Regions from separate parts of the Escherichia sp. B1147 genome, predicted to be linked through region 1. Evidence: predicted binding sites of a transcription regulator. Region 1 holds the regulator's gene; each other region holds the start of a gene.

Evidence for each region. The regulator CRP, encoded in region 1, controls carbon source genes, mostly activating them, when cyclic AMP is high. The targets are predictions, from matches to a motif close to ATGTGANNNNNNTCACAT.
Region 2: the regulator CRP is predicted to act here: its motif matches at 5,092-5,109, upstream of rbsD (D-ribose pyranase).
Region 3: the regulator CRP is predicted to act here: its motif matches at 5,205-5,222, upstream of uxuA (mannonate dehydratase).
Region 4: the regulator CRP is predicted to act here: its motif matches at 2,593-2,610, upstream of deoC (deoxyribose-phosphate aldolase).

Annotation. Positions count from the first base shown of each region.
Region 1 is NZ_LFHY01000008.1:12,656-20,481, reverse strand. It holds gene A9180_RS07450 (YhfG family protein) at 1-127, shown strand, start outside; gene A9180_RS07445 (putative adenosine monophosphate-protein transferase Fic) at 117-719, shown strand; gene pabA (aminodeoxychorismate synthase component 2) at 751-1,314, shown strand; gene argD (bifunctional acetylornithine/succinyldiaminopimelate transaminase) at 1,400-2,620, shown strand; gene A9180_RS07430 (YccS/YhfK family putative transporter) at 2,714-4,804, opposite strand; gene crp (cAMP-activated global transcriptional regulator CRP) at 4,855-5,487, opposite strand; gene A9180_RS07415 (OsmC family protein) at 5,789-6,193, shown strand; gene A9180_RS07410 (phosphoribulokinase) at 6,248-7,117, opposite strand; gene A9180_RS07405 (YheU family protein) at 7,171-7,389, opposite strand; gene A9180_RS07400 (hydrolase) at 7,383-7,826, opposite strand, start outside.
Region 2 is NZ_LFHY01000004.1:5,697-13,522, reverse strand. It holds gene viaA (ATPase RavA stimulator ViaA) at 1-1,442, opposite strand, end outside; gene ravA (ATPase RavA) at 1,436-2,932, opposite strand; gene kup (low affinity potassium transporter Kup) at 3,155-5,023, shown strand; gene rbsD (D-ribose pyranase) at 5,192-5,611, shown strand; gene rbsA (ribose ABC transporter ATP-binding protein RbsA) at 5,619-7,124, shown strand; gene rbsC (ribose ABC transporter permease) at 7,129-7,826, shown strand, end outside.
Region 3 is NZ_LFHY01000019.1:38,255-46,080, reverse strand. It holds gene hypT (hypochlorite stress DNA-binding transcriptional regulator HypT) at 1-384, shown strand, start outside; gene iraD (anti-adapter protein IraD) at 364-768, opposite strand; gene uxuR (Uxu operon transcriptional regulator) at 1,186-1,959, opposite strand; gene A9180_RS19660 (fructuronate reductase) at 2,228-3,688, opposite strand; gene uxuA (mannonate dehydratase) at 3,769-4,953, opposite strand; gene A9180_RS19645 (N-acetylneuraminate epimerase) at 5,527-6,633, shown strand; partial or broken gene A9180_RS23545 (sialate O-acetylesterase) at 6,738-6,917, shown strand; gene A9180_RS19640 (conjugal transfer protein TraD) at 7,684-7,826, shown strand, end outside.
Region 4 is NZ_LFHY01000022.1:36,834-44,659, forward strand. It holds gene deoB (phosphopentomutase) at 1-184, opposite strand, end outside; gene deoA (thymidine phosphorylase) at 236-1,558, opposite strand; gene deoC (deoxyribose-phosphate aldolase) at 1,684-2,463, opposite strand; gene A9180_RS20740 (YjjI family glycine radical enzyme) at 2,721-4,271, shown strand; gene A9180_RS20745 (YjjW family glycine radical enzyme activase) at 4,243-5,106, shown strand; gene A9180_RS20750 (metal-dependent hydrolase) at 5,508-6,287, opposite strand; gene A9180_RS20755 (patatin family protein) at 6,284-7,357, opposite strand; gene A9180_RS20760 (DUF1328 domain-containing protein) at 7,479-7,640, opposite strand; gene osmY (molecular chaperone OsmY) at 7,767-7,826, opposite strand, start outside.

The sequences.
Region 1 (7,826 bases):
GCTTCAGCGTAATCGTAATTTCCAGGCCAGCCGCCACCTTGAAGGCGTCGAGATGCCATTAGTCACTCTTACTGCCGCAGAGGCTTTAGCACGCATTGAAGAGCTGAGGAGGCATTATGAGCGATAAATTCGGCGAAGGGCGCGACCCGTATCTCTATCCCGGCCTTGATATCATGCGTAACCGGCTGAACATCCGCCAGCAGCAGCGGCTGGAACAGGCCGCTTACGAAATGACGGCGCTGCGTGCTGCGACCATTGAGCTTGGTCCGCTGGTGCGCGGTTTACCGCATTTGCGCACTATCCATCGCCAGCTGTATCAGGATATTTTCGACTGGGCAGGGCAACTGCGTGAAGTTGATATTTATCAGGGCGATACGCCGTTCTGCCACTTTGCTTATATCGAAAAAGAGGGCAATGCCCTGATGCAGGATCTGGAGGAAGAAGGTTATCTGGTTGGCCTGGAGAAAGCGAAGTTCGTCGAGCGGCTGGCGCATTACTATTGTGAAATCAACGTGCTGCATCCCTTCCGGGTGGGAAGTGGTCTGGCACAGCGGATCTTCTTCGAGCAACTGGCGATTCATGCCGGATATCAACTGAGCTGGCAGGGTATCGAAAAAGAGGCCTGGAATCAGGCAAATCAGAGTGGAGCAATGGGGGATCTCACCGCGCTGCAGACGATATTTAGCAAAGTGGTAAGCGAAGCCGGGGAATCTGAGTAAAATAGCGCGGTTCTTTCGTACCGGAGCCGCCATGATCCTGCTTATAGATAACTACGATTCTTTTACCTGGAACCTCTACCAGTACTTTTGTGAACTGGGGGTGGATGTGCTGGTTAAGCGCAACGATGCGTTGACGCTGGCGGATATCGACGCCCTTAAACCACAAAAAATTGTCATCTCACCCGGCCCCTGTACGCCAGATGAAGCCGGGATCTCCCTTGACGTTATTCGCCACTATGCTGGGCGCTTGCCGATTCTTGGCGTCTGCCTCGGTCATCAGGCAATGGCGCAGGCATTTGGCGGTAAAGTTGTGCGCGCCGCAAAGGTTATGCACGGCAAAACCTCGCCGATTACACATAACGGTGAGGGCGTATTTCGGGGGCTGGCAAATCCACTTACCGTGACACGCTACCATTCGCTGGTGGTGGAACCTGACTCATTACCAGCGTGCTTTGAAGTGACGGCCTGGAGCGAAACCCGCGAGATTATGGGGATTCGCCATCGCCAGTGGGATCTGGAAGGTGTGCAGTTCCATCCAGAAAGTATTCTTAGCGAACAAGGACATCAACTGCTGGCTAATTTCCTGCATCGCTGATTTCTGATTGCTATTAAGTGATTTTTTATGCATATTTTGTGATTATAATTTCACATTTATTTATGCGTAACAGGGTGATCATGAGATGGCAATTGAACAAACAGCAATTACACGCGCGACTTTCGATGAAGTGATCCTGCCGATTTATGCACCGGCAGAGTTCATTCCGGTAAAAGGTCAGGGCAGCCGAATCTGGGATCAGCAAGGCAAGGAGTATGTCGATTTCGCGGGTGGCATTGCAGTTACGGCGTTGGGCCATTGCCATCCTGCGCTGGTGAACGCGTTAAAAACCCAGGGCGAAACTCTGTGGCATATCAGTAACGTTTTCACCAATGAACCGGCGCTGCGTCTTGGGCGCAAACTGATTGAGGCGACGTTTGCCGAACGCGTGGTGTTTATGAACTCCGGCACGGAAGCTAACGAAACCGCCTTTAAACTGGCACGCCATTACGCCTGTGTGCGTCATAGCCCGTTCAAAACCAAAATTATTGCCTTCCATAACGCTTTTCATGGTCGCTCGCTGTTTACCGTTTCGGTGGGTGGGCAGCCAAAATATTCCGACGGCTTTGGGCCGAAACCGGCAGACATCATTCACGTTCCCTTTAACGATCTCCACGCAGTGAAAGCGGTGATGGATGATCACACCTGTGCGGTGGTGGTTGAGCCGATCCAGGGCGAGGGCGGCGTGACGGCTGCGACGCCAGAGTTTTTGCAGGGCTTGCGCGAGCTGTGCGATCAACATCAGGCATTATTGGTGTTTGATGAAGTGCAGTGCGGGATGGGGCGGACAGGCGATTTGTTTGCTTACATGCACTACGGTGTGACGCCGGATATTCTGACCTCTGCGAAAGCGTTAGGCGGCGGCTTCCCGATTAGCGCCATGCTGACCACGGCGGAAATTGCTTCTGCGTTTCATCCTGGTTCTCACGGTTCCACCTACGGCGGTAATCCTCTGGCCTGTGCAGTAGCGGGCGCGGCGTTTGATATCATCAATACCCCTGAAGTGCTGGAAGGCATTCACGCGAAACGCCAGCGTTTTGTTGACCATTTGCAGAAGGTAGATCAGCAGTTTGATGTGTTTAGCGATATTCGCGGTATGGGGTTGTTGATTGGCGCAGAGCTTAAGCCGCAGTACAAAGGTCGGGCGCGTGATTTCCTGTATTCGGGCGCAGAGGCTGGCGTAATGGTGCTGAATGCCGGACCGGATGTGATGCGTTTTGCACCGTCGCTGGTGGTGGAAGATGCGGATATTGATGAAGGGATGCAACGTTTTGCCAACGCGGTGGCGAAGGTGGTTGGGGCGTAAATAAGACGCGGTAAGCGTCGCATCAGGCAAAGGGTGTCGGATGCGGCGTGAACGCCTTATCCGACCTACGGTTTGCTTCTGGCAATGATGATATTACGCCTTCGAATCCCGTAACTTCCGATTCAACCAAATCCCGTGATGCGGTCGCTGCCGCCAGGCCATCGCTGAAATGGTGTGCATCGTATTCAGATGGCCAATAACCCGTTGTAAATGCTGTTCCAGGGTACCAGCCGCGCCTTCGTGCGGCAGCATCTCTGGCGAGTCTATGATATTGGCGTCACCAGAACTACCCGGTTCGTCATACTCCAGCCGCTGCTGACAGCGTTGAATAGCGATTTCACAAGACTGCAAATACTCCTGCGCCAGCTCCGGCGGCAATGCCCGGTGCTCCCGCGCCAGCGTGGTCATGGCATTAATATGTTCAACAATAAACTGACTGTGCGTTACCCACAGTTTCATGTCTGCCAGATAATGGCTATTAAACGCCGGTTCCTGCATCGCCTGATTTAATGAGTTATACAGAGTGTTATGTGCCTGATTTACCCGCATTCGCTGCCAGGCCAGTGGCGTAGGTTGTGGATCTTTACTCAGGATCAGACGAATCGCTTCCTGGTAGGTTTCTAAGGCGTCATGGGCGTTTTTACGCAATAAACCACTCTGCCACTGCGGCCACAGCCATACCGTGCCGCCGAAGGCAATCAAACAACCAATAATGGTATCGATAAGACGGGGAATGATGTATTGCTCGCCGTTTAGCCACAACAGTTGCAGGGTATACACCGCGGTAATGGTAAAGCCGACTGTCGCCCAGCCGTAGTTTTTGCGCAATATCAGATAGCTGGCGAGCGTGGTAAACAGCATCAACGTCAGGGTGTAACCTTCGGGAATTTTAAAGTGCAGCGCCACGCCCGCAATGATTAACCCGACCACGGTCCCCACGGAGCGATTCACAATCCTCAGACGGGTCGCGCCGTAACCATTCTGTGTCACCAGCAACACCGTCATCAGGATCCAATACGACTTCGGCAGATGCAGCGCGGTCCCCATCAAACTGGCAACGCTTAACATCACGCTCAGTCGTCCGGCATTACGTAGTGCTGGCGATTTCAGGGAAAGATAACTTTTTAGCGCCGGAAGTAACGGCATTCGTCGCTGTTTATCCGCCAGCAGATCGCGGGCATAAAGCGGTTTCTGGGTACGCAGCACTCGAGCGATGCGGCTGAAGTGCCAGTAGCAGAATTGCCCCACAGGGTTATCCGGATGCTGGCGGGCGATTTTCTCCAGTGCGCCAATTTGCTTTTCCATCGTAAAACGCGTCGGCAGGCGATGGTAAAGAATGTCATCAGCCAGCACGCGCAGGCGAGCGGCGACGGTTTGCGCATTCCAGCGGATAACTTCTTCTGCATGGCTACGCTCGACCAGCTTTTGCACCTCTTCAGGTTGATGCAAACTGACCGAAATATGTTCCTGTAAATCCAGTGCTTCCTGAAAAATGCGCAACATCCGCTTGTAATCGGTATTATTTTGCGCGGAAAGCATGTGCATTTGCTGATAGCACTGGGTAATCAAATCGACCGCTTTTTGCTGGCGTACCAGCAGTGGCGGGAGTGCTTTTTCAGGATCGGTATGCTGAGTGAGCAGACTGTATTTGATTTCACAGTAATCAGCCAGTTCACGGTAGAGCAGACTAAGTGACTCGCGTAGGGGCTGTTCGCGCCAGAGCCAGAACCAGAACCAGTTAAACAGTCCGTACCAGAGCGTGCCTAACGCGTAGATGAGCAACGGTTCCCAGACCGGCATATATCCCGCCAGACTGAGTGTAAAAATGGCGGCGAGTAACGATGCGGGAAGCAATTTTGCGTGCAATGGCCCAAGCTCGGCAGTGACGCCAAGTACCAGCGTTAACCCGGTCAGCAAAAAGGGCAGGGGGATATCTTTTTCCAACAGCAGCTGTGTCAGTAAGCTACAGGTAGCAAACAGCGACGCGCCAATAATCAGGCGTTTGAAAAAACGTTTATGGGGGGTATCAAGCCCCGCAATGTTGCAACAGGCAGGGACGAGTGAAAACAGCAGGCCGAGTCTTAATTCGCCAAACAACAGACCAACGGCCACGGGCAAACATAGCACCAGAGTTTGTCGTAGTGCATAGTTGATATCAGGATGATAAATCAGTCTGCGCCACATCGGTTTAAACAAAATGGCGCGCTACCAGGTAACGCGCCACTCCGACGGGATTAACGAGTGCCGTAAACGACGATGGTTTTACCGTGTGCGGAGATCAGGTTCTGATCTTCCAGCATCTTCAGAATGCGCCCTACGGTTTCACGAGAACAGCCGACAATTTGACCAATTTCCTGACGGGTAATTTTAATTTGCATACCGTCCGGGTGAGTCATTGCATCGGGTTGTTTCGCCAGATTCAGCAGCGTCTGCGCGATGCGACCTGTAACGTCGAGGAACGCAAGGTTTCCGACTTTCTCTGAAGTGACTTGCAGACGACGCGCCATTTGCGCGGAGAGACGCATCAGAATATCCGGGTTCACCTGAATTAATTGACGAAATTTTTTGTAGGAAATTTCAGCTACTTCACAGGCGGTTTTTGCACGTACCCATGCGCTACGTTCCTGGCCTTCTTCAAACAGGCCCAATTCGCCAATAAAATCACCCTGATTCAGATAGGAGAGGATCATTTCTTTACCCTCCTCGTCTTTGATCAGCACTGCCACAGAGCCTTTAACGATGTAGTACAGCGTTTCCGCTTTTTCACCCTGGTGAATAAGCGTGCTCTTGGATGGGTACTTATGAATGTGGCAATGAGACAAGAACCATTCGAGAGTCGGGTCTGTTTGCGGTTTGCCAAGCACCATGCGCGGTTATCCTCTGTTATAAGCTTTCTCCAGAGCCAGAAAACGCCGCTGTCTCTGGATTGCCGAAATGTGCTTCCCGCTACCTGGGAAGGGGCTATCAACTGAACTGCACGGTAATGTGACGTCCTTTACATACATGCAGTACATCAATGTATTACTGTAGCATCCCGACTGTTTTAGCATAGCTTTCGCTTTGTGTCTCCTGGTGTCTCGCTTCAGCATGACCCAGGTCGCCTTCCGTTGCGCGATTTGGTCAGTACGCGTACTCTGTCAGGAAAACTGACGCAATGGAGTTTCGATTATGCAAGCGCGTGTAAAGTGGGTTGAAGGGTTAACTTTTCTGGGCGAATCCGCCTCTGGTCACCAGATTTTAATGGATGGTAACTCTGGCGATAAAGCGCCAAGCCCGATGGAAATGGTGCTGATGGCGGCGGGTGGCTGTAGCGCCATTGATGTGGTTTCTATCCTGCAGAAGGGGCGTCAGGATGTGGTCGATTGTGAAGTAAAACTGACCTCTGAACGCCGCGAAGAGGCACCGCGCCTGTTTACCCATATCAATTTGCATTTTATCGTCACCGGTCGCGACTTGAAGGATGCAGCGGTTGCGCGTGCGGTGGATCTCTCTGCTGAGAAATATTGTTCAGTGGCGCTGATGCTGGAAAAAGCGGTGAATATTACCCACTCTTATGAAGTGGTTGCTGCGTGATTTAACTACCCCGTTGTGATGCCGGATAGTATTTTATCCGGCTTATTGGTGAAGTTACTCGATTTTCTTCCCTTCCATCAGTCGTTGCACCAGCGGCAGCATAATTAACTCCATTGCCAGACCCATTTTGCCTCCCGGCACCACTAATGTATTGATGTGGGAAATGAACGAACCTTGCAACATCGCCAGCAGCCAGGGGAAATCGATCCCCTCCAGATTACGAAAATGAATCACCACAAAGCTTTCATCCAGCGATGGAATGCCTTTTGCGGCGAAGGGGTTTGAAGTGTCGACGGTGGGGACGCGCTGGAAGTTAAGATGGGTGCGGGAAAACTGCGGCGTGATGTAGTTGATATAGTCTTCCATTGAACGTACAACCGAGTCCATCACCGCTTCTCGTGAGTGTCCGCGCTCGCCGGTGTCACGGATAAGCTTTTGAATCCACTCCAGGTTAACGATAGGCACTACGCCTACCAGTAAATCCACATGCTGCGCGACGTTATGTTGTGGTGTGACCACGCCGCCGTGCAAACCTTCATAAAACAGCACATCGGTGGGTTCCGGTAGCGCCTGCCACGGGGTGAATGTGCCTGGCACCTGATTCCACGGTACGGCTTCGTCGTAGGTATGCAGGTATTTGCGTGATTTCCCTTTGCCGCTCTGGCCGTATTCAATAAAGGTTTGTTCCAGCAGGCCGAAGTCGTTGGCTTCGGGGCCGAAGTAGCTGATATGCCGCCCGGCATCGCGCGCCTTGCGGATCGCCATATCCATTTCCGGGCGGGTGTAGCGGTGAAAACTGTCGCCTTCCACCTCGGCTGCTTGCAGATTTAACTGCGCGAATATTTTACGAAACGCGAGGCTGGTGGTGGTGGTCCCCGCGCCGCTGGACCCTGTTACCGCAATGACCGGATGTTTGGCAGACATAGTAACTCCATGACCTGGTTATCATTATTATTTCGTCCGCCGACGGTTGCAGGTTATTCGCGAAACTGACTGCGCGGCATGATATTGACCGTTTCGTGCAGTTCCGACCAGACCAGTACCGCTTCTCCGCACTGTAGCTGGCGTTTGACGTCGGCGACTTTCTGTTCAAGCGTACGCTCTTGTTCACCATAATCGGTGCCTTCACGTAACACAAAGCTTTCAATTAAATTTTCCAGCGTTTCAGGGGAGATGTCTTGCCAGGGAATCAACATGATTTCGTCTCCAGATACGTTGTTAACCAGTCAGGAATGCGTGACTCCAGCCACATTTGTGGGTGAAATAATGTACCGCCAATAAAACCAACATGACCGCCATGTTCAGTCAGTTGATACTCTACTTGCGGAGGAAGATTTTCTGGTTTCGGGATCACCTGATGATCCATAAACGGATCGTCTTTGGCGTGAATAATCAGCGTCGGTTTGACGATCCGATTGAGCAGCGGCATGGCGCTACACTGACGATAATAGTCGATAGCATCGGCGTAGCCGTGAATTTTGGCGGTGATTAGATCGTCAAATTCGCGGATGCGGCGCACCGATTTCAACTGAGCGAGATCTATTGGCAGTGTTCCGGGGTACGCCTTCAGTTTACGCGCAGCATTGGCTTTTAACAGATTCACCAGGTAACGCTGATAAACGCGGGAAAAGCC
Region 2 (7,826 bases), on a different contig from region 1:
CAGCGTCTGAGCAGGCGGCTTCGCATCCCGGTATCAAAGCGCCAGATATGATCGAAAATGCGCATGATGCCGGGTTTGCCGTGTGCCGACATCGCCACGGCATGAAAGCGATGCTGATGTACCCGCTGCAACTCTTTCACTTTACTTGTCACGTCGTCAGGCAACCGCTGGGCGATAAAATCAGAAATCACCACCGCATCGGCGTCAAACCATTCCCGACTTTGCAAGCGTTCCATAATGGCGCGAAAACAACTGGCAAGATCGGTGCCGCCACGAAACTGCTGACTTAAAAAGCGGATCGCTTGTTCAATACCTTGCGGGCCTGAAAGCTCGTAACGGACGATCTCGGTGGAAAATAACATAATATAGCAGCGTCGATTTTCAGCGAGGGCTATGCGCATTAATGCCAGGCAGAACGCTTTCGCACACTGTTCATTAAAACCGCCCATTGATCCGGAAGTATCCACGCAGACAATAAACGGCCCGCGCGGCTGTTCGTCGTAATCTTTATGCACCACCGGACGCTCGATCACTTTTTCACGCCACGCTTCACCGTGCAGACGATAGGTGAGCAACTGTTTTTCCACCAGCCGACGATAAAATTCATATTCCAGTTCAGTGATGCCCAGCGTCGCCAGTTCCGGCGGCAGAAGGCGTAAAATATCATCGCTTTGTTGCAGGCCATCAACCTGCTCAGGAACGGTTGCCGGTTCGCGCACCATGGTGCGGAAGGTTTCCATCTGTGCATCGTTGCGGGGTATTGATTTGGCCTCCCGCGAACGTCCCAGCTGTTCCGCCAGGCGTTTCAGTTCTGGCTGTTCGTTAAGAAATTCACCGTATTTTACAATCAACTGATAGTCGCCGCGTTTAAGCTGACCGGCGCTCATATCCCACAGACGACCGGCTGCGGTGTTGTTTTCTGCCAGAATCGGTTCTAGTTGCCCACTTAGCGTCATGCGTTCCTGAACTTCGCTCAACAGTTGTTCGCGTTCTTCTTCTAATAACTGTTGATTTAACGTCGTTGCTTGCACGATCAGACTTAAGCGCCAACGCTGGAGAAAAAGCGTGTGCAATGACGGAGTGATAGTGCTGTTAGCATCAACCAGCTGTCGGGCTTGTTCGCCCCACGGAGAATTTAGACGATGCAGTAAGTCCAGAATCTGCGGTAGCTGCACAATAAACTGCGGCGTGGAGAGAAGCTGGCTTTGCTGGTAGCACATGACCTCTTCAGTGAGTTCTGGCGGGACACGCGCATCTTTCAGACGGCTACGCAGCACCTCACGCCAGCGGGGAATATCATCCGTGATTGCAGTCTTGAGGCGCGGGAATTTTTCAAAGAAGATCGCCAGTTGCGGTGATGCCAACAGCGCGATGATCATTTCTTCGATCAACCCCTCTTCGCTGACGGCCAGCATTACATTAAGCGTATCCAGAGTTAGCATTGTTGCGCCTGGCGAATCTGGGCGCCGACATCCTGTAGGCTGGCTTCAATACGACCTAACCAGTCGCCAGGGATAAACAGACATTTTTGCTGTTCGCTAAATAAAACGTGTTGCTTACGCCAGTCGCTTTCAAGCTCTTCCAGTTGTTGTTTTATTTCGCCAGGCAGACCTTCCGTCGATGTGCCGGGCAGCGCCAGAGTTGCCCCCTGCAAACTCACATCGCGTACAACAAGATGTTGGGCGCTATCAACTTCTAAATTCAGCTTCTGGGCAAAACCGATACCGTTCAGTTTGCCGCGAATTTCACCGCCTTTGTTCAACCACTGTTCCAGTGCACTGCGCTCAAAGGAAATATGAACCACTTCTATGTCATGCAGTTTTAATGGTTTTTGCAGCAGCAACGTCAGCGTGGACGCGGTAACGTCGGCTGGAAGTTGGTATTGCGGACGACGGGTGAACATGCCGCCCTGACGAATCACCGTGAAGGCCGTTTTATCGCTTTGCTGTTGCTGGAGTTGCAGGCGAAGCTGCACAATCGCGCTCAGGCGCGTCAACATACTTTGCTGTTGCCAGGCGTGACCGGTCATCAATACGTCTATCTGTTGTTGAATCAAATTCAGGCTTTGTGCGTCATACCACAGGCAATCTTTCAGCAAGATAAGATCAACCGGGGCTACTGACTCACGACCACTAAAAAAGGCGCAGGCTTGTAATAAACGGATCGCTTTTTTCCAGCGACGATCGGAGACGTAAGGCGCATCCGGTAGTTTATCCAGTTGCTGGCGAAGCGTAAAAATCAGCTCAAATACATGATCGGGTAGCGTAATTTCACCAATCTCTTTCTGCCAGCGTTCATATTCTTCATCTGTGACCTGCAAGGCGGCAGGAACCGGATTGTTATTTTCATCTTGTTGATTGGTCAGCATGGAGCGGAAATTCGCTTTATCCTGCACTTTATCTAACCACAGACGAATCAGCATTCGGTCATATAATGCTTCCAGGCTGCTGTCTGCTTCTGGCAATTCGTTGGAGGCCGCCACCAGCAAGCGCATCGGGATTTTTTCGACATGGGCGCCGTTACGGAATTGACGTTCGTTAATGGCGGTTAGCAAGGTATTAAGAATCGCAGGGCCAGCTTTCCAGATTTCATCCAGAAAGACGATTTCTGCTTCCGGCAGGTAACCGCTGGTTAAGCGTTCATAGCGTCCCTCATCTTTTAACGCCTGAATGGAAAGGGGGCCAAAAACTTCTTCCGGGGTGGAGAAGCGGGTCATCAGATATTCAAAATCGCGCGCATTCTGAAAGGCGAATTTTAAGCGTCGGGCAATCAAACTTTTAGCAATACCTGGTGGGCCAAGCAGGAACACGCTTTCACCACTTAATGCCGCTAACAAACAAAGGCGGATGGCGTGACTACGCTCATAAAGCCCCTTTTCCAGCGAACTGCTTAGACGGGAAATTCTTTCCGCTAATAAGTGAGGGTGAGCCATAATGAAGTGGCATCCTTTCGTCAAAAGTTCTGCGTAAACTGCGAGTATAGACGTTTCTTGCTGGTGGCAAAAATAGTCTCAAAGGACGGCTATTTTTCTTTGAGCCAGGTTAATGTGGCCGCATTTAGGAGTACGATTTTGCCGTTAATCGTGCATACTGAACGCTTTTTTGTGGGCCAAGGGACTACGCACACATTTCATATTTCAACGAAAGACTAGTCTATGAGCACTGATAATAAGCAATCGTTGCCCGCGATTACCCTCGCGGCGATTGGAGTTGTCTACGGCGATATTGGTACCAGCCCGTTATATACGCTTCGTGAATGTTTGTCTGGCCAGTTTGGTTTTGGCGTTGAACGCGATGCCGTGTTTGGCTTTCTATCGCTGATTTTCTGGCTGTTAATCTTTGTGGTTTCCATCAAATATCTTACCTTCGTGATGCGCGCGGATAACGCCGGAGAAGGGGGGATTCTGACGTTGATGTCGCTTGCCGGGCGTAATACGTCGGCTCGAACGACCTCAATGTTAGTGATTATGGGGCTGATCGGCGGCAGCTTTTTCTATGGCGAAGTCGTCATAACACCCGCCATTTCGGTGATGTCTGCCATCGAAGGTTTGGAAATCGTCGCCCCGCAACTGGATACCTGGATAGTTCCCCTCTCAATAATTGTTCTCACGTTACTGTTTATGATTCAAAAACATGGCACTGCTATGGTTGGTAAGCTGTTTGCGCCAATCATGCTGACCTGGTTTTTGATTCTGGCAGGGCTGGGGTTACGTAGCATTATTGCTAACCCGGAAGTGCTGCATGCGCTGAATCCGATGTGGGCGGTGCATTTCTTCCTTGAATATAAAACCGTTTCCTTTATTGCATTAGGGGCGGTGGTGCTGTCGATTACCGGTGTCGAGGCGCTGTATGCCGATATGGGGCATTTTGGTAAGTTCCCGATTCGTCTGGCGTGGTTCACTGTCGTATTGCCGTCTTTGACCCTTAACTACTTTGGTCAGGGAGCATTGCTGCTAAAGAATCCGGAAGCGATTAAGAACCCGTTTTTCCTGTTGGCTCCGGACTGGGCGCTGATCCCGCTGCTGATAATCGCCGCACTGGCGACGGTAATAGCTTCGCAGGCGGTTATATCTGGCGTCTTCTCGTTGACGCGTCAGGCTGTACGTCTGGGATATCTGTCGCCGATGCGCATCATTCACACTTCTGAAATGGAGTCAGGGCAAATCTACATTCCGTTTGTGAACTGGATGCTCTATGTCGCAGTAGTGATTGTGATTGTTAGCTTTGAGCACTCCAGTAACCTGGCGGCGGCGTACGGGATTGCGGTGACCGGAACAATGGTACTGACGTCTATTCTTTCGACGACAGTGGCGCGTCAGAACTGGCACTGGAACAAGTATTTTGTTGCGCTGATCCTGATTGCTTTCCTTTGTGTCGATATTCCGCTATTCACCGCTAACCTCGATAAACTGCTTTCCGGCGGCTGGTTGCCATTGAGCCTCGGTACGGTGATGTTTATCGTGATGACCACCTGGAAGAGCGAGCGTTTCCGCCTGCTGCGGCGGATGCACGAACATGGTAATTCTCTGGAAGCGATGATTGCTTCGCTGGAGAAATCACCGCCTGTTCGCGTTCCCGGAACAGCGGTGTATATGTCGCGTGCAATCAATGTCATTCCCTTTGCGCTGATGCATAACTTGAAACATAACAAGGTATTGCATGAGCGGGTGATTCTGTTAACTCTGCGTACCGAAGACGCGCCATATGTCCATAATGTCCGTCGGGTACAGATTGAACAACTGTCGCCCACTTTCTGGCGCGTGGTGGCAAGCTACGGCTGGCGGGAAACACCAAACGTGGAAGAAGTCTTCCACCGCTGTGGCCTGGAAGGGTTAAGTTGCCGGATGATGGAAACCTCATTCTTTATGTCCCATGAGTCGCTGATCCTCGGCAAACGCCCGTGGTACTTACGTTTGCGTGGCAAACTGTACTTGCTGTTGCAGCGTAATGCACTGCGCGCACCGGATCAGTTTGAAATCCCACCAAACCGGGTTATCGAGCTGGGTACTCAGGTCGAAATCTAACGCCAGACGCCTCCTTTCTCCATAAAGGAGGCGTTTTTGTTTTTCATGCTTAATCACGATGTAAAACGTTTCGATGTTGATCACATTTCAGTAACGTTGCGATGGTTTTCTCTGTTCAGTCAGGATTAAACTGCTGGTCAGCGAAACGTTTCGCTGATGGAGAAAAAAATGAAAAAAGGCGCCGTTCTTAATTCTGATATTTCATCGGTGATCTCCCGTCTGGGGCATACCGATACGCTGGTGGTGTGTGATGCTGGTTTACCCATCCCTAAAACGACAACGCGTATCGATATGGCATTAACCCAGGGTGTACCTTCTTTTATGCAGGTGCTGGAAGTTGTTACGAGTGAAATGCAGGTTGAGGCAGCCATTATTGCGGAAGAGATCAAACAACATAATCCGCAACTCCACGAAACGTTGCTCACTCACCTTGAGCAGCTGCAACAACACCAGGGAAACACCATTGAAATTCGTTACACCACGCATGAAAAATTCAAACAACTAACTGCCGAAAGTCAGGCGGTAATTCGCAGCGGAGAATGTTCTCCGTATGCGAATATCATTCTCTGTGCTGGCGTGACGTTCTGAGGCCGTCATGGAAGCATTACTACAGCTTAAAGGTATTGATAAAGCCTTCCCGGGCGTAAAAGCCCTCTCGGGCGCCGCGTTAAATGTCTATCCGGGCCGCGTGATGGCGCTGGTAGGCGAAAACGGCGCGGGTAAATCCACCATGATGAAAGTGCTTACCGGTATCTATACTCGCGATGCCGGTACGCTTTTATGGTTGGGTAAAGAAACGACGTTTACCGGGCCGAAATCTTCCCAGGAAGCCGGAATTGGTATTATCCATCAGGAACTGAACCTGATCCCGCAGTTGACCATTGCGGAAAACATTTTCCTCGGTCGTGAGTTTGTGAATCGCTTTGGCAAAATTGACTGGAAAACCATGTATGCCGAAGCGGATAAATTGCTGGCAAAACTTAACCTGCGTTTTAAAAGCGACAAGCTGGTGGGTGATCTTTCGATCGGTGACCAGCAAATGGTTGAAATCGCGAAGGTATTAAGCTTTGAGTCGAAAGTCATCATTATGGATGAACCGACAGATGCGCTGACTGATACCGAAACCGAATCCCTGTTCCGGGTCATTCGCGAGCTGAAATCGCAAGGGCGCGGCATTGTCTATATTTCCCACCGCATGAAAGAAATCTTCGAGATTTGCGATGACGTTACCGTTTTTCGTGACGGGCAATTTATTGCCGAGCGTGAAGTGGCATCACTGACCGAAGATTCGCTGATTGAGATGATGGTGGGCCGCAAACTGGAAGAGCAGTATCCACACCTGGACAAAGTGCCGGGAGATATCCGCCTGAAAGTCGATAATCTCTGCGGACCTGGTGTTAACAATGTCTCTTTTACCCTACGCAATGGCGAAATCCTTGGCGTCTCTGGTTTGATGGGCGCGGGGCGTACCGAATTGATGAAAGTGCTCTACGGCGCCCTCCCGCGCACCAGCGGCTATGTCACGCTGGATGGGCATGAAGTTATTACCCGTTCACCGCAGGATGGCCTGGCGAACGGCATTGTGTATATCTCTGAAGACCGTAAACGCGACGGTTTAGTGCTGGGCATGTCAGTAAAAGAAAATATGTCGCTGACTGCGCTGCGCTACTTCAGCCGTACTGGCGGCAGTTTGAAGCATGCCGATGAACAGCAGGCCGTGAGTGATTTTATTCGCCTGTTCAATGTGAAAACGCCGTCAATGGAACAGGCGATTGGCCTGCTCTCCGGTGGCAATCAGCAAAAGGTGGCGATTGCCCGTGGCCTGATGACGCGCCCAAAAGTGCTTATCCTTGATGAACCTACCCGTGGCGTAGATGTCGGCGCGAAAAAAGAGATCTATCAGCTGATTAACCAGTTCAAAGCCGATGGCCTGAGTATCATTCTGGTGTCATCGGAAATGCCAGAAGTATTAGGCATGAGCGATCGCATCATCGTCATGCATGAAGGGCATCTCAGCGGGGAATTTACTCGTGAGCAGGCCACCCAGGAAGTGTTAATGGCTGCCGCTGTGGGCAAGCTTAATCGCGTGAATCAGGAGTAAAAAAATGACAACCCAGACTGTCTCTGGTCGCCGTTATTTCACGAAAGCGTGGCTGATGGAGCAGAAATCGCTTATCGCTCTGCTGGTGCTGATCGCGATTGTCTCGACGTTAAGCCCGAACTTTTTCACCATCAATAACTTATTCAATATTCTCCAGCAAACCTCGGTGAACGCCATAATGGCGGTCGGGATGACGCTGGTGATCCTGACGTCGGGCATCGACCTGTCTGTAGGTTCTCTGTTGGCGCTGACCGGCGCTGTCGCTGCATCTATCGTCGGTATTGAAGTTAACGCACTGGTGGCTGTCGCAGCCGCTCTCGCGTTAGGTGCCGCAATTGGCGCGGTAACCGGGGTGATAGTGGCGAAAGGTCGCGTCCAGGCGTTTATCGCCACGCTGGTTATGATGCTTTTACTGCGTGGTGTGACCATGGTTTACACCAACGGTAGCCCGGTGAATACAGGCTTTACCGAGAACGCCGATCTGTTTGGCTGGTTTGGTATTGGTCGTCCGCTGGGTGTACCTACGCCTGTATGGATCATGGGGATTGTCTTCCTCGCGGCCTGGTACATGCTGCACCACACGCGTTTGGGACGTTACATCTACGCGCTGGGCGGCAATGAAGCGGCAACGCGTCTTTCTGGTATCAACGTCAATAAAATCAAAATCATCGTCTATTCTCTTTGTGGTCTGTTGGCGTCGCT
Region 3 (7,826 bases), on a different contig from region 1:
GTCTGCGCCGTTAACGAACGGGGGGAAGCGCTTTTTAACCTCGCACAGCCGCACTTTCCTCTGCTCAACTACAGCCGCAACTCTTACATGGGGCGATTGATTAACCGTACCCTGACGCGCCACTGCGAGTTAAGTTTCAGCACCTTTTTCGTGTCTTCAATGAGCGAGTTATTAAAGCAGGTTGCCCTCGACGGTTGTGGGATTGCCTGGCTACCGGAGTACGCCATACAACAAGAAATTCGCGGCGGGCAGCTCATTGTCCTGAATCGGGACGAATTAGTTATCCCGATTCAGGCCTACGCATACCGGATGAACACACGGATGAATCCCGTTGCAGAGCGTTTCTGGCGTGAACTGCGCGAACTAAAGATTGAACCTGGCTGAAACTCCCGGTATTGAACTGTGCCAGCTCCCCTTCTGCCAGACCAGGTCAAATGTGAGCGGCTCATCATCGTGGTACAGCATCATCTCCAGACTAATGGCCAACTCGTGGCAATAGACTTCTTTCAGGTTGACCTGCAATGCCGCAATACGTGGTTCATGAAATAAAAGCGCAGAACGTAACTGACGGCAATACCAACTCTGGAGAAGCTTGTCGCTCTGATTATTCCCTTGCCACTCAGGCATGCCTGAAACAAGTAATGTTGGTAGCGGTGAATGGGGAGAACTAAAAAGTTGAAAGAGATCCCGGCATACGGAATCACGCAGCGATAACGTATTGTTCCCTGTACTTTCAGGTAATAGCGTCTGAACTGATTGGCGCATCATTTTGCGCACTCCTGACGTTTAGTGGCATCTGTATCCTGCCCTGGCTGCTGGACACCACTGGGTTGATGCTCATATTCCATAATCATTCCTTTATGCTCATTGCGTCCCTGGCACTTTCATAAGGGATTTATAAGATCCGCCAAAGATAAAACACTGGACTGAAAAGAATATCCACTGACTTTTTATTTAAAAAGGTGTCATTTGACAAAAGTCATTAAACATAACGGAAATACGTTAACATATTCTGATTATTCCGAATAATTTCTCAGCGTTAAACTGATATATAATTATTCCAAAATAATATATCGTACGTAATTATTGAATTACGCATAATATATTCTGCAGAACATAATTAATTATTCGGGGAACATAGACAGTGCAAAGCGGTTCAACTTTGCACCAGAGATGAGGGATTGATCAGGCGTCCACTTTATCCAACGGCCACGAGTCAAACAGATAACCATCGAAATAGATGTCATCAACGTTAGAGAACTCCAGCAAGCGCTGTTTCACATTCTCCAGATGCTGCCACATCGCCAGTTTTGCTGCGCGGGCATCTTTCTTGATTAGCGCAGCCAGGATCTGTTTGTGATCGTCCAACCACTCTTTGCGGTATAAGCTGTCATCCAGATGGCTATGTAACTGGATCCACATAGGGTTGTTTTCACGCCACTCCCAGGACTGACGGAACAACTCTACCAGCATGCTGTTATGCGTGGCTTCGGCAATAGCGAGGTGGAACTGCATGTCGCCGCTTTCGCTACTGCCCGGCGCACTGGAGGCCAGTTCACGCTCTTCCAGTTGCAATGCCTGACGCATTTTAACGATGTCTTCACGGGTGGCCTGCAAAGCGGCAAACTCGGCGATGTTACTTTCCAGCAACTGGCGCGCCTGTAACAGTTCAAAAGGACCGGCGTCATTGCAGACGTTGGCCTCTGCGCTGTCTGCATTGTGGCTGGGTAAATTGTCGAGAACATAAATACCGGCACCACGTCGTACTTCTACCAGCCCTTTGATCTCCAGCATGATCAGCGCCTCACGGACCACCGTGCGGGTGACATCCAGCATTTCTGCGATTTCGCGCTCCGGCGGCAGCCGTTCGCCAGGATTATACGGCGTCTTAAGGATCAGATCGCGGATCATCGCCCCAACTTCCTGGTAAGGTCTTTGCGCAGAGGTGGCAGATTTCATGATGTTGTGTCCGTTAGATGCGATTAATCAAATTATTGCCGAATGCAGCGTGAACGCCTTATTCGGCCTACAAAGAGTGCGTATTCAATAAATTGCGATTGATCCGTAGGCCCGATAAGCTTGTTTATCGGGCAATTTTACGTTGACCGTTAATTTCAAACTATACCATTAGCACTGGAAGTTGGCACGTACAGGTGGGCAAAAAACGAAAACTGGTCAACCAAATATGTTTTTGATTGACCAGAATGTCTGTAGGGTAATCAGTCAGTTACAGTGCAGCCACACACTCACGCGCGCCGCGCTCGCACAGTTGCTGATAAGCCGCAGTCACCGCGCCCACAAAGTCTGCATTTTGCGGCAGATCATCGGCAAAAATACCACTCAAGCCCAGTAGCGCTTTCACGCGTTCTGCGCCCTGATACTGCGCGTTGATCTTCTGGAACTCGGCCAGCATCGGGTCTACCACGTCGATAGCGTTACCTTGCTCATCCACGCCCTGGGTGTAACGCATCCAGCCCGCTACGCCAAGCGCCAGGTGACGCCAGCTACCGCCGTTTTGCAGGTGCAGACGCACCGGGTCCAGCAGACGTTGCGGTAACTTCTGGCTGCCGTCCATCGCAATCTGCCAGGTACGGTGACGCAGAGACGGGTTGCTAAAACGCTCGATCAGCAGCGTCGCATAGGCGTTCAGGTCAGTCCCTTCCGGCATTGACAGCGTTGGCGCTTGTTCCTGCATCATCAGGGCAAAGGCTGCTTTGCGATAATCCGGGTTAGTCATGGTGTCGGCGATAGTTTCATAGCCGCCGAGATAACCGAGGTACGCCAGGAAGGAGTGGCTGCCGTTAAGCATACGCAGTTTCATCATTTCGAACGGTACAACATCCGCAACGAACTGCGCGCCGACTTTATCCCAGTCCGGACGACCATTAACGAAGTTATCTTCAATGACCCACTGACGGAACGGTTCGCAGGCAATGGCGCACGGGTCATAAACGCCCAGCTGGTCAGCAATTTCTTGCAACGTTTCTGGGGTAGCTGCCGGAACGATACGGTCAACCATGGTGCATGGGAAGGTGACGTTCTCTTCGATCCATGACGCCAGCTGCGGGTCACGCGCCTGAGCCAGCCCCAGAACGGCAACTTTCGCCACATGACCATTTTCACGTACGTTGTCGCAGGACATCACCGTGAACGCTTTCAGCCCTTTTTCACGACGCAGACGCAGGGCTTCTACGATGTAACCAATCGCGGATTTCGGCGCGGTCGGGTTTTCCAGATCGTGTTTGATCAGCGGATTGTTAAGATCCAGCTGACCACTTGCCGCATCGGCGCAGTAACCTTTTTCCGTGACCGTCAGAGAGACAATCGCCGTCTGAGGACGCGCCATCGCGTTGAGAATACCTTCGCAACCGTCGATTTCCGGATGCAGGGCTTCTTTCATCGAACCAATAATTTTCAGCTCGGTGCTTTCTGCGCCTTTTTCCGCCACGGTGTACAGCAGTTGCTGTTTTTTCAGGTTTTCGATCAGCACGCGGTCGTTGCCTGGCATCAGGTTAACTTCGCAGATGCCCCAGTCGCTGTCGGTACTTTCCAGCAGATGATGGGTGTACAGCGCCTGGTGCGCGCGGTGAAACGCCCCGCAACCGAGATGCACAATGCGTGATTCCAGACGAGAATGATCCCATGACGGGCGGGCAACCGGCAGATTGCTGTCAACAATAGTAGTCATCGTAAACTCCAGAATCCGTCTTCAAAGAGTGACGGCAAGGAAGAAGGAACCGGCACGGCGCGCAGCCATGCCGGTGGATATTAACGGCTAAAGAAAGCGCGCTGGATCGCCATTTCGACGCCGCGAACTTCGGCCAGGCCTTTCAGACGACCAATCGCGGAGTAACCTGGGTTGGTTTTCTTCTTCAGGTCGTCCAGCATCTGGTGGCCGTGGTCCGGACGCATCGGGATCAGGTCTTCTTTGCCTTCCGCTTTACGACGGTGCTCTTCTTCAACGATCGCTTTCACCACTTCGTACATATCAACGTCACCGTTCAGGTGCGCCGCTTCGTGGAAGGTTTTCGGGTTATCTTCACGCATGGTGGAGCGCAGATGGGTGAAGTAAATACGCGGGCCGAACTGCTTGATCATATCAACCAGATCGTTGTCAGCACGCACGCCGTAGGAACCGGTGCACATGGTGAAACCGTTCGCCATGCTGTTCACGGTGTCGACCATCCACTGCATATCTTCAATGGTGGAAACGATGCGCGGCAGGCCGAGGATCGGGCGCGGCGGATCGTCCGGGTGAACAGCCATACGCACGCCGACTTCTTCCGCAACTGGAATGATCGCCTTCAGGAAGACAGCAAAGTTTTCGCGCAGTTTGGCTTTGTCGATATCTTTGTACAGTTCCAGGTGCTTACGGAACTGGTCGAGGGTATAACCTTCTTCCGCGCCCGGCAGACCAGCGATGATGTTACGGGTCAGACGCGCTTTATCTTCGTCGCTCATGGTGGAGAAGCGAACAGCGGCCTGAGCAATTTCTTCTTCAGTGTAATCGGCTTCCGCGCCCGGACGCTTCAGGATATGCATTTCAAACGCAGCGAATTCGATCTGGTCGAAACGCAGCGCTTTTGAGCCGTCTGGCAGTACATATTCGAGGTCGGTACGGGTCCAGTCGAGCACTGGCATGAAGTTGTAGCACACGGTGCGGATGCCGCACTGCGCCAGGTTGCGCAGGGTCTGCTGATAGTTAGCAATCCACTGCTCATAGTTGCCAGTGTGGGTCTTGATATCTTCGTGAATTGGCACGCTTTCCACGACAGACCACACCAGGCCTGCGTCTTCAACGATAGCCTTGCGTTTGAGGATCTCTTCAACGGACCATACTTCGCCGTTCGGGATATGGTGCAGCGCGGTAACCACGCCAGTTGCGCCCGCCTGACGGACATCAGCTAAAGAAACCGGATCGTTAGGGCCGTACCAGCGCCAGGTCTGTTCCATGTTTATTCCTCTTTCACGTAGTGGGTTCAACAGCGAAGAGACGCGGAACCCCGGAGTTGTTTAGGTATCCGAATGAACAACCAGACCACAGCCGTGGCGTTGCATCGGATGAGATGGCGTATAAGTTCTACCTTTTGGTAATACATGTCAACCTGAAATCTAAAATTGGTTAACCACATCACAAGAAATCCACTCCGCTGCCGGTTGCTGCAAATGATAACAAAGGGGGATCGGCAGTTAGTGATCGGGGAATGTGACATTCATCGCAATAATGGTTGACCAATTTACATAACGTGTCGTCCAACATAACAATGGATTAACCTGGAAAAATTAAACTTTATTGGTTCCTCGGCGATTGTGGTGGTGATTGCTGACGGCGTGCTGAAGCACACTGACTGTAAAACGCATCATATCCCCTGATGCTTCTCTCTTAACCTGTTCCCCCATTGCATAAGTTGTGACCGACACAACAAAACTGACTTTGTTGCAAAGATTGCTATTTAGTTTTGGTATAAAAGGTATACAGGCACATGGTGCGACATTTGAATTCCAGCGTAGCAGGAGTCATTCACAATGAATAAAACAATAATGGCGCTTGCTATCATGATGGCATCATTTGCCGCGAACGCGTCTGTATTACCGGAGACTCCAGTGCCATTGAAAAGTGGTACTGGAGCAATTGAAAACAACACTGTCTACATTGGTTTAGGTAGTGCAGGAACAGCATGGTACAAGCTGGATACGCAAGCCAAAGATAAAAAATGGACAGCTCTGGCTGAGTTCCCCGGTGGCACGAGAGATCAAGCAACGTCCGCATTTATTGATGGTGATTTGTATGTATTCGGCGGTATTGGCAAAAACCAACAAGGTTTAACCAGGGTGTTCAATGATGTGTACAAATATAGCCCAGCAACTAATACCTGGATTAAATTGATGTCACACGCACCGATAGGCATGGCGGGTCATGTGACATTTGTACACAACGGCAAAGCCTATATTACCGGTGGAGTAAATCAGAATATATTTAATGGCTATTTTGAGGATCTCAATGAGGCCGGAAAAGATTCAAAAATCATAGATAAAATCAACACCCACTATTTCGATAAAAAAGCAGAAGATTATTTCTTCAATAAGTTTCTGTTGTCTTTTGATCCCTCTACACAGCAATGGAGTTACGCTGGCGAATCTCCCTGGTACGGTACGGCTGGTGCGGCGGTTGTGAATAAAGGTGATAAAACCTGGCTTATTAATGGGGAAGCAAAGCCTGGGCTGCGGACAGATGCCGTATTTGAACTTGATTTTACCGGCAATAACATAAAATGGAATAAGCTTCCTCCCGTCTCATCACCAGATGGCGTCGCTGGCGGTTTTGCGGGGATAAGCAATGATTCTCTTATATTTGCCGGAGGCGCAGGTTTTATAGGCTCGCGCAAAAATTACCAGAACGGTAAGAACTATGCGCATGAAGGCCTGAAAAAATCGTATAGTGCTGATATTTATTTGTGGCATAACGGGAAATGGGATAAGTCTGGCGAACTGACACAAGGTCGGGCCTACGGAGTATCATTGCCCTGGAATAATAGTTTATTGATTATTGGCGGTGAAACTGCGGGGGGTAAAGCGGTGGCGGATTCAGTGTTGCTCTCGGTGAAAGATAATAAAGTTACTGTGCAAAACTAACTTTTCAGGGTTCTCATTGCCTGAAAATAAAGATGTTGTTCATCCTGGAATAAAACAACTGGCGCGGTTTGCGCAGACATATCCCGCACCCGTCATATCACTTTAAAAGAGAACTGACAAACGCACCTGATGAAAATCCAAATAATTTGAGAAAGGGATATTACGGTTCAGCGTACCGATCGCCGGAGAACTGGACGACGGCGCTACGAAGCCGTCATTTCAGTCGGGGGATGATTGTAGACAAATTTGTTGACGCTATTTTGCAGTTTTGGCGTGAAGGGTGAGCGTTTATTAATTTGATTTATTTGCATCTAGCTAGTTTTTCGTAAGAAAAACCTTGGTGTTGACGTTGACCTTGGTTTTTATTTTAACCGGCGACAAGCAACTGTCGGTAGACCCACGCACTCAAGAATTAAGTGTATAGGTTGTCATTGCTTTATTTTTATATTTCATAAAGGAGTTTTAAATAATGACGATGTAAAAACTTTGTCTATAATTAAATATAGACTATAGCTTTAATATCTGTGGAATTAATAGGATGGAAATCGGATGAGTATGGTTATATTAAATGTATTATTTTTAGAGGGCGCCTGTAAGTACAAGCGTAGTGTTTCCTTCCTGCCGTAAGGCGGGGAAGCTTAAATCAGATAGAATTGTGAAAATAACAGATGCCTTTATGTGTTGCACAATTTACAGGTTAAGAGATGAAATAAGAATCTAAAGACAACAGGTGAAATTGTTTTCATTGATTTGATAAAATAAGGAACACTGAGAGTCTCAGATATTTTAATTTAGTGATTGTACTCGTTTGTATTGCATAATTTTATTTTGAGCTTGCTGTCTTATCATTTTTAAAACCAAAGCACCATTTTTCGGGAAGAATACCATCATGAACAGGGTTAGCTTATTCAGCAGGTGATTGTCTGGAATAATCATTTCGTGCTGCGTATTTTAATTTGAAATGAAAAATATTCAACTTTCTGCGTATTATTTGACCTTTTATTTTTTAATTGTAATTCATTTTTTTAAAAACAAAAAAGCAAAGTAATTATGAGTACGGACGATAAAAACAGAAAGCCGAGAACAGAAAAAACAATTGAGCAAAAAATAGCATCAGCGCAGATGCGTCTAAATCGACTCAAGACCAAAGAGAAATCTTTATCCAAAAGCGTTGAAACACGCCTGAAAATCAT
Region 4 (7,826 bases), on a different contig from region 1:
CCAGCCCAAGACGGGTCAGATTTGGCAGATTCAGCGGCCCTTTACGACCGTTATCAGCTTCGCCTTTGGCGCAAGCTTCTGCGATATGACCCAGGGTGTCAGCCCCGACGTCACCAAAGCGTTCTGCATCTTCTGTAGCGCCGATGCCGAATGAGTCCAGCACCATAATAAATGCACGTTTCATATGTTCTCCGTACTCAGTGCTTCAAATTTAAATGATCAGATCAGTATACCGTTATTCACTGATACGACGATAGACAGTTGGTGTGCTTTCCGGCGCTTTATCGGCAAGTTTAATTGCCGCTTTCACCGCTTTCGCCGCTTCCTGCCAGCTGTTTTCGTCTTTCGCGTGGATAACCGCCAGCGGGCGCTGACCGTCAACCTGGTCGCCCAGACGCGCCATATCAGTGAAGCCGACGCTGTAATCGATGGTGTCAGATGCCTGACGGCGACCGCCGCCCATTGCCACCACTGCCATCCCCAACGCACGGGTATCCATTTCACTGACAAAACCTTCGGTATCAGCATAGACGGCTTTCGTCAGCATAGCTGTCGGCAGATACTTCGCGTAGTTCTCAACGAAGTCGGTCGGGCCTTTTTGTGCCGCTACCATACGACCAAAGACTTCTGCCGCTTTGCCGTTGTCCAGCACCGCCTGCAGTTTCGCGCGCGCTTCGGCGTCATCTTTCGCCAGTTTACCGGAGATAAGCATCTCCACGCACAGCGCCATCGTGACATCAAACAGACGTGGGTTACGATACTCACCTGTCAGGAACTGCACTGCTTCACGTACTTCAACCGCGTTACCGGCACTGGAGGCCAGCACCTGATTCATGTCGGTGAGCAGCGCAGTGGTGCGCACGCCAGCGCCGTTAGCCACGCCAACAATCGCTTCGGCAAGAGCTTCAGAGAGTTCGTAGGTCGGCATAAACGCGCCGCTACCCACTTTCACGTCCATCACCAGCGCATCCAGACCTTCCGCCAGTTTTTTCGCCAGGATCGAGGCGGTGATCAGTGGGATGGAATCCACTGTCGCGGTAATGTCGCGGGTCGCGTAGAAACGTTTATCCGCCGGAGCCAGTGAGCTGGTCTGGCCGATAATCGCCACGCCAACATCTTTAATAATTTCGCGGAAACGGTTGTCATCCGGGAAGATATCGAAGCCAGGGATGGATTCCAGTTTGTCGAGCGTACCGCCAGTATGACCGAGGCCGCGACCGGAGATCATCGGAATATAACCGCCGCAGGCAGCCACCATCGGCCCTAACATTAGCGACGTCACATCGCCGACGCCGCCGGTGGAGTGTTTATCAACAATCGGGCCATTCAGATGCAGGCTTTTCCAGTCGAGAACGGTTCCTGAATCTCGCATCGCCATGGTCAGCGAGACACGCTCCGGCATTGTCATATCGTGGAAGAAAATGGTCATCGCGAGGGCGGCAATCTGCCCTTCTGAGATAGTGTTGTCGCGAATGCCGTTGATAAAGAAACGAATTTCTTCATCACTCAGCTCATGACCATCGCGTTTTTTACGAATAATTTCTTGTGCGAGAAACAAGGTAACCTCCCGTGGAAAAGAGTATGAGGCGGCTTTTGCCGGATGCGTCTACGCCTTATCAGGCCTACGGGTGATACGTATCGTAGGCCTGATAAGCGCAGCGCATCAGGCGCAAAGCATCTTATTTAGTAGCTGCTGGCGCTCTTACCGTCGCCGTGGCCCAGCGCTTTCAGCAGGCTTGCCAGCAGGCTGGAAGCACCAAAGCGATAGTGACGCGCATCTGCCCAGTCAGCACCGAACAGTTCATCTGCAATCGCGAGATATTTCTGCGCATCTTCTGCAGTACGTACGCCGCCCGCTGGTTTGAAACCAACGGTTTTTTCTACGCCCATATCACGGATGACTTCCATCATGATGCGCGCGCTTTCCGGCGTCGCGTTCACCGCGACTTTACCGGTAGAGGTTTTGATGAAATCAGCCCCTGCTTTGATGGAGATTTCAGACGCTTTGCGAATCAGCGCTTCATCTTTCAGTTCGCCGGTTTCGATGATCACTTTCAGCAGAACGTTCGCTGCCGCGCAAGCCTCTTTACAGGCTTTCACCAGGTCAAAACCAACCTGCTCGTTACCCGCCATCAGCGCACGGTACGGGAACACTACGTCAACTTCATCGGCACCGTAGGCGATTGCCGCACGGGTTTCGGCCAGCGCGATGTCGATGTCGTCGTTACCGTGAGGGAAGTTGGTTACCGTAGCAATACGGATTTCCGGAGTACCCTGCTCTTTCAGCGTTTTGCGAGCAATCGGGATAAAGCGAGGATAGATACAGATAGCGGCGGTATTGCCGACCGGAGTTTTTGCCTGATGACACAGGGCGATCACTTTCTCGTCAGTGTCGTCGTCATTCAGGGTGGTCAGGTCCATCAATTTCAGTGCACGCAGGCTGCTTGCTTTCAGATCAGTCATTTCATTCTCCTGGCTTGTCGCCAATAAAATTCACCTTGCGAGTTTGTTAGTATTCTAACATCGACTCCGCAACACACTTCGATATACATCACAATTAAGAAAATCTACTTACAAATTTGCATTACGGTAATGCGATCTGGTTCAAATAATTCACTTTCAAATGAATGCACCGGTGGTGACAAACGCATCAGGATCAAAGTGAACATCACGAAACTTCTTACAATGGCGCATCACCTTCGGCATAAAAGGAAAAGAAGATGCCCACGTCTAATGAAAGCGCACTGCAACAACGTTGCCAGCAAATTGTGACCAGTCCGGTACTTACCCCGGAGCAGAAACGCCATTTTCTGGCGCTGGAAGCAGAAAACAATCTGCCTTACCCACAACTGTCTGCCGAAGCCCGCCGCGCGCTGGATGAAGGCGTAATCTGCGATATGTTTGAAGGTCATGCGCCGTACAAACCGCGCTATGTCTTACCCGATTACGCCCGTTTTCTGGCGAACGGTTCCGAATGGCTGGAGTTGGAAGGTGCCAAAGATCTTGATGACGCACTCTCTCTGCTAACCATTCTTTATCATCATGTCCCTTCGGTAACATCGATGCCGGTCTACCTGGGGCAACTTGATGCGTTGTTGCAACCGTATGTTAGAATTCTAACACAAGACGAAATTGATATTCGAATAAAACGTTTCTGGCGTTATCTCGACAGAACGCTGCCAGACGCCTTTATGCATGCTAATATCGGCCCGTCGGATTCCCCTGTCACTCGGGCGATATTACGCGCAGATGCAGAGCTGAAGCAGGTTTCGCCGAACCTGACCTTTATCTACGATCCCGAAATTACCCCTGATGCTCTGCTACTGGAAGTGGCAAAAAACATTTGTGAATGTAGCAAACCGCACATCGCCAATGGCCCGGTACATGATAAAATTTTCACAAAAGGGGGCTACGGGATCGTGAGCTGTTACAACTCACTGCCGCTGGCTGGCGGTGGTAGCACGTTGGTACGCCTTAACCTGAAAGCCATTGCCGAGCGCAGTGAGTCGCTGGATGACTTCTTTACGCGCACTCTACCGCACTACTGCCAGCAGCAGATCGCCATCATCGATGCACGGTGTGAATTCCTCTATCAACAATCACACTTCTTTGAGAATAGCTTCCTGGTGAAAGAAGGGTTGATTGATCCTGAACGTTTTGTGCCGATGTTTGGCATGTACGGGCTGGCGGAAGCGGTTAACTTGCTGTGCGAGAAAGAAGGTATCGCCGCGCGCTACGGTAAAGAAGCCGCCGCGAATGAAGTCGGTTATCGCATCAGCGCACAACTGGCGGAGTTTGTCGCCAGTACGCCCGTGAAATATGGCTGGCAAAAACGTGCGATGTTACACGCACAGTCGGGGATCAGTTCCGATATCGGCACTACGCCGGGCGCACGCTTGTCGTATGGCGATGAGCCAGATCCAATCACTCATCTGCAAACTGTCGCCCCGCATCATGCTTATTATTACTCCGGAATCAGCGACATCCTGACGCTCGACGAAACCATCAAGCGCAATCCGCAGGCGCTGGTACAGCTTTGCCTCGGTGCCTTTAAAGCCGGAATGCGTGAATTTACCGCCAACGTCAGCGGTAACGATCTGGTTCGCGTTACCGGTTATATGGTGCGTTTGTCGGATTTAGAAAAATATCGTGCCGAAGGTTCACGTACCAACACTACGTGGCTGGGTGAAGAGGCTGCACGCAACACTCGTATTCTGGAACGCCAACCGCGCGTTATAAGCCATGAACAGCAGATGCGCTTTAGTCAGTAAGATTATCCCCTTCTCCTGCGTTGACGGGCCAGGCAGTCGTCTGGCTCTGTTTTTACAGGGCTGCAATCTGCGCTGCAAAAATTGCCACAATCCGTGGACGATGGGGCGCTGTAATGATTGCGGGGAATGCGTTCCGCAGTGTCCGCATCAGGCGTTGCAGGTTGTTGACGGCAAAGTGGCGTGGAGCGCGGCTGTCTGCGAGCAGTGTGATACCTGCCTGAAGATGTGTCCGCAACATGCCACGCCGATGGCGCAATCCATGAGCGTGGACGAAGTGCTTAGTCATGTCCGCAAAGCTGTGCTGTTTATTGAAGGGATAACGGTAAGCGGTGGCGAAGCCACGACGCAGCTGCCGTTTGTGGTGGCGCTGTTTACTGCCATCAAACATGATCCGCAGCTGCGCCATCTCACCTGTCTGGTGGACAGTAACGGCATGTTGAGCGAAACCGGCTGGGAAAAATTACTCCCGGTGTGCGACGGCGCAATGCTCGATCTCAAAGCATGGGGTAGCACGTGTCATCAGCAATTAACCGGACGCGATAATCAACAGATTAAGCGCAGCATCTGTTTGCTTGCAGAGCGCGGCAAGCTGGCGGAACTGCGTTTGCTGGTGATCCCCGGCCAGGTGGATTATTTGCAACACATTGATGAGCTGGCAGCGTTTATCAAGGAGCTTGGTGATGTTCCGGTTCGCCTGAACGCGTTTCATGCCCACGGCGTGTATGGCGAAGCGCAAAGCTGGGCGAGTGCCACACCAGAAGATGTTGAGCAGGTGGCTAACGCGCTACGGGAGCGCGGGGTGAGCCGGTTAATATTCCCGGCGCTGTATCTGTGACATGCCAGATGCGGCACTTGTAGGCATGATAAGACGCGTCAGCGTCGCATCAGGCATTGTGCGCCAACTGCCGGATGCGGCATGAACGCCTTATCCGGCCTGCTGTTTGGCACCGGCCTGTAGGCATGATAAGACGCGTCAGCGTCGCATCAGGCATTGTGCACCGACTGCCGGATGCGGCGTAAACGCCTTATCCGGCCTACGGATCGGCATACACCTGTAGGCATGATAAGACGCGTCAAGCGTCGCATCAGGCATTGTGCGCCAACTGCCGGATGCGGCGTAAACGCCTTATCCGGCCTACGGATCGGCATACACCTGTAGGCATGATAAGACGCGTCAAGCGTCGCATCAGGCATTGTGCGCCAACTGCCGGATGCGGCGTGAACGCCTTATCCGGCCTACAGCACGCTAAACACTGCATACGTGTTATTAAGCAACACGTCGGCAATCTCATCCGCTGGTTCCGGGCGTAACTCACAAAGCACGGTAAACACACGGGCGACCTGTTCCGGGCGATTAGGTTGCCCCTGAAAACCATTTAGCGGCATATCCGGCGCGTCGGTTTCCAGCAGCAACGACCCCAGCGGCAACTTCGCTATCACATCGCGGGTTTTACTGGCGCGCGGATAAGTGATGGTGCCGCCTACGCCAATTTTGTAGCCCAGTTGCACAAACCGTTCGGCCTGTTGCTGGCTACCAGAAAAACCGTGGACAACGCCAGTGCGCGGCAAATCGTGGCGCTTAAGATGCATCGCCAGCTTGTCATGCGTGCGCCGTGAATGGAGGATCACCGGCAGATCGTAGCGTTTCGCCAGCTTCAGTTGTTCGTCGAGCAACCACTGCTGCCTCTCAAACTGTGGATCTTCGCCAAAGAGATCAAGACCGATCTCCCCCACCGCCACCACTTTCGGCGAACGCCTTTCCAGCGCCTGCTGTAACTGATCCAGCGATGCATCGGTGTGTATTCCCATCATCCCCGGATGCAACCCTAACGCGGCATACAGTGGCTGATAATTTTCCGCCAGCGCCAACACGCGGGCAAAATTTGCCGCCTCGGTTGCCGGAACAATGATCTTGCCTACGCCCGCTTGTGCCGCGCGTTGCAGGCTGGCCTCTTCATCACCACTAAAAGGCGGAAAATCAAAATGGCAGTGGGTGTCGATAAAACGGCAAATCAAGCCAGATCCTCATTGTTAAATGTCGGGTCATTCGCCTGCGGCGCGTCGAGCACTTCGGTAACCAGCGTATCGTTGGCGACTGGCGCAGGCGGAATGACGATCGACTCCGGTGTCACCACTGGCACCAGATGGCGGGTAAGCGGCGCTTTTTCAGTTAATAGCTTACCAACCGTGGCGAGGAAATAACGCCCACATAAACGCCCAAGTTTATAGTCTTCGCGCAGCGCCGGAATCCGACTGCCGAGCGCGATACTATGCAACGGTTTCGGCGGATAAATTTCGAATATCCGCAGCTTGCCCGGTGGTTTCTCAATAAATTGCTGGATGTCACGATAGCTGGTTTCATGATGCTGTACCAGATTGACCAGCGGTTGCAGGCTACTGTCACCCAGCCAGCGTTCCATACGTTTAAACCACTGCGGCGTATAGTACATTTGCGACGGTACGGTGCGGATCACCACCAGTGTTTTCGCCCCCTGCCTTGCCGCCTCTTTAACCGGAATCGCATCACTGATCCCGCCATCCAGGTAGTTAATGCCTTCCAGCGACACTCCACTACGATAAAAGCCAGGTATCGCACTGGAGGCGCGAATCACATCCAGCCAGTTTTGTTTGGTCGGTAAAAAGTAATTCGGCGCATAGTCGTCCTCACGACAGGCACACATATAAAACGACTTGCCGCTATCAAACAGCCGCGCGGCAGTATCCATCTGCAACGGCATCTGGCTTGCGGTCGCCTCCACCAGCCAGTCGAGATCGATAAGATTTCCTCCACGGACAAAGCGCAATGGATCGAAAAATTCGCGTTTTGTGGTATAGCGCATGATGACTTTGCGCGCGTAACCGGGCTGATTACAAATATACGCCGAAAGGTTCTGCGCCCCGGCAGATGTGCCAAGATAAAGATCGAACGGGTTAAACTGCGCGCGCATAAACTCATCCAGCACGCCCGCTGTGAAAATTCCACGCTGCCCGCCGCCTTCGCACACCAGAGCAGTTCGTCCAGGCTGGAACGGCCTTAGCGACAACGGCGCAATATTACCAAGCGTTACAGGTATTCGCTGCCCCACCTCTGCCTTCCTGTTTTTGTTGTGAAAGACTGACAAAGTAACGCAATTTATTATTCGCTAAAACCGCAAAAGCCAGTCCGCTGGACTGGCTTTGTATAAAATTTTCTTAATGGTTTGAAATCTAGGGTCGTTTTCGGCCCATAAACAAACTCACCAGGAACAGAATAATCCCGACGACAAAGACAATTTTTGCTGCGCCCGCAGCTGTACCGGCCAGACCACCAAACCCAAGTGCGGCGGCGATTAACGCGATAACCAGAAATATGATGCCCCAACGAAACATAAGCGTCTCCTTTACCATAGTTAATGTCACCGCTTGATATGAGCGTGAAAATCACTCAATGCGATATTTTTAGTGTGGTGCACATCGCGCCTCCCGACAAAGTTCGGGAGGACGAATTACGACGAATTACTTAGTTTTCAGATCATTTTTAACGCTTTTCACACCATCTACCGCTTTGGCGATACT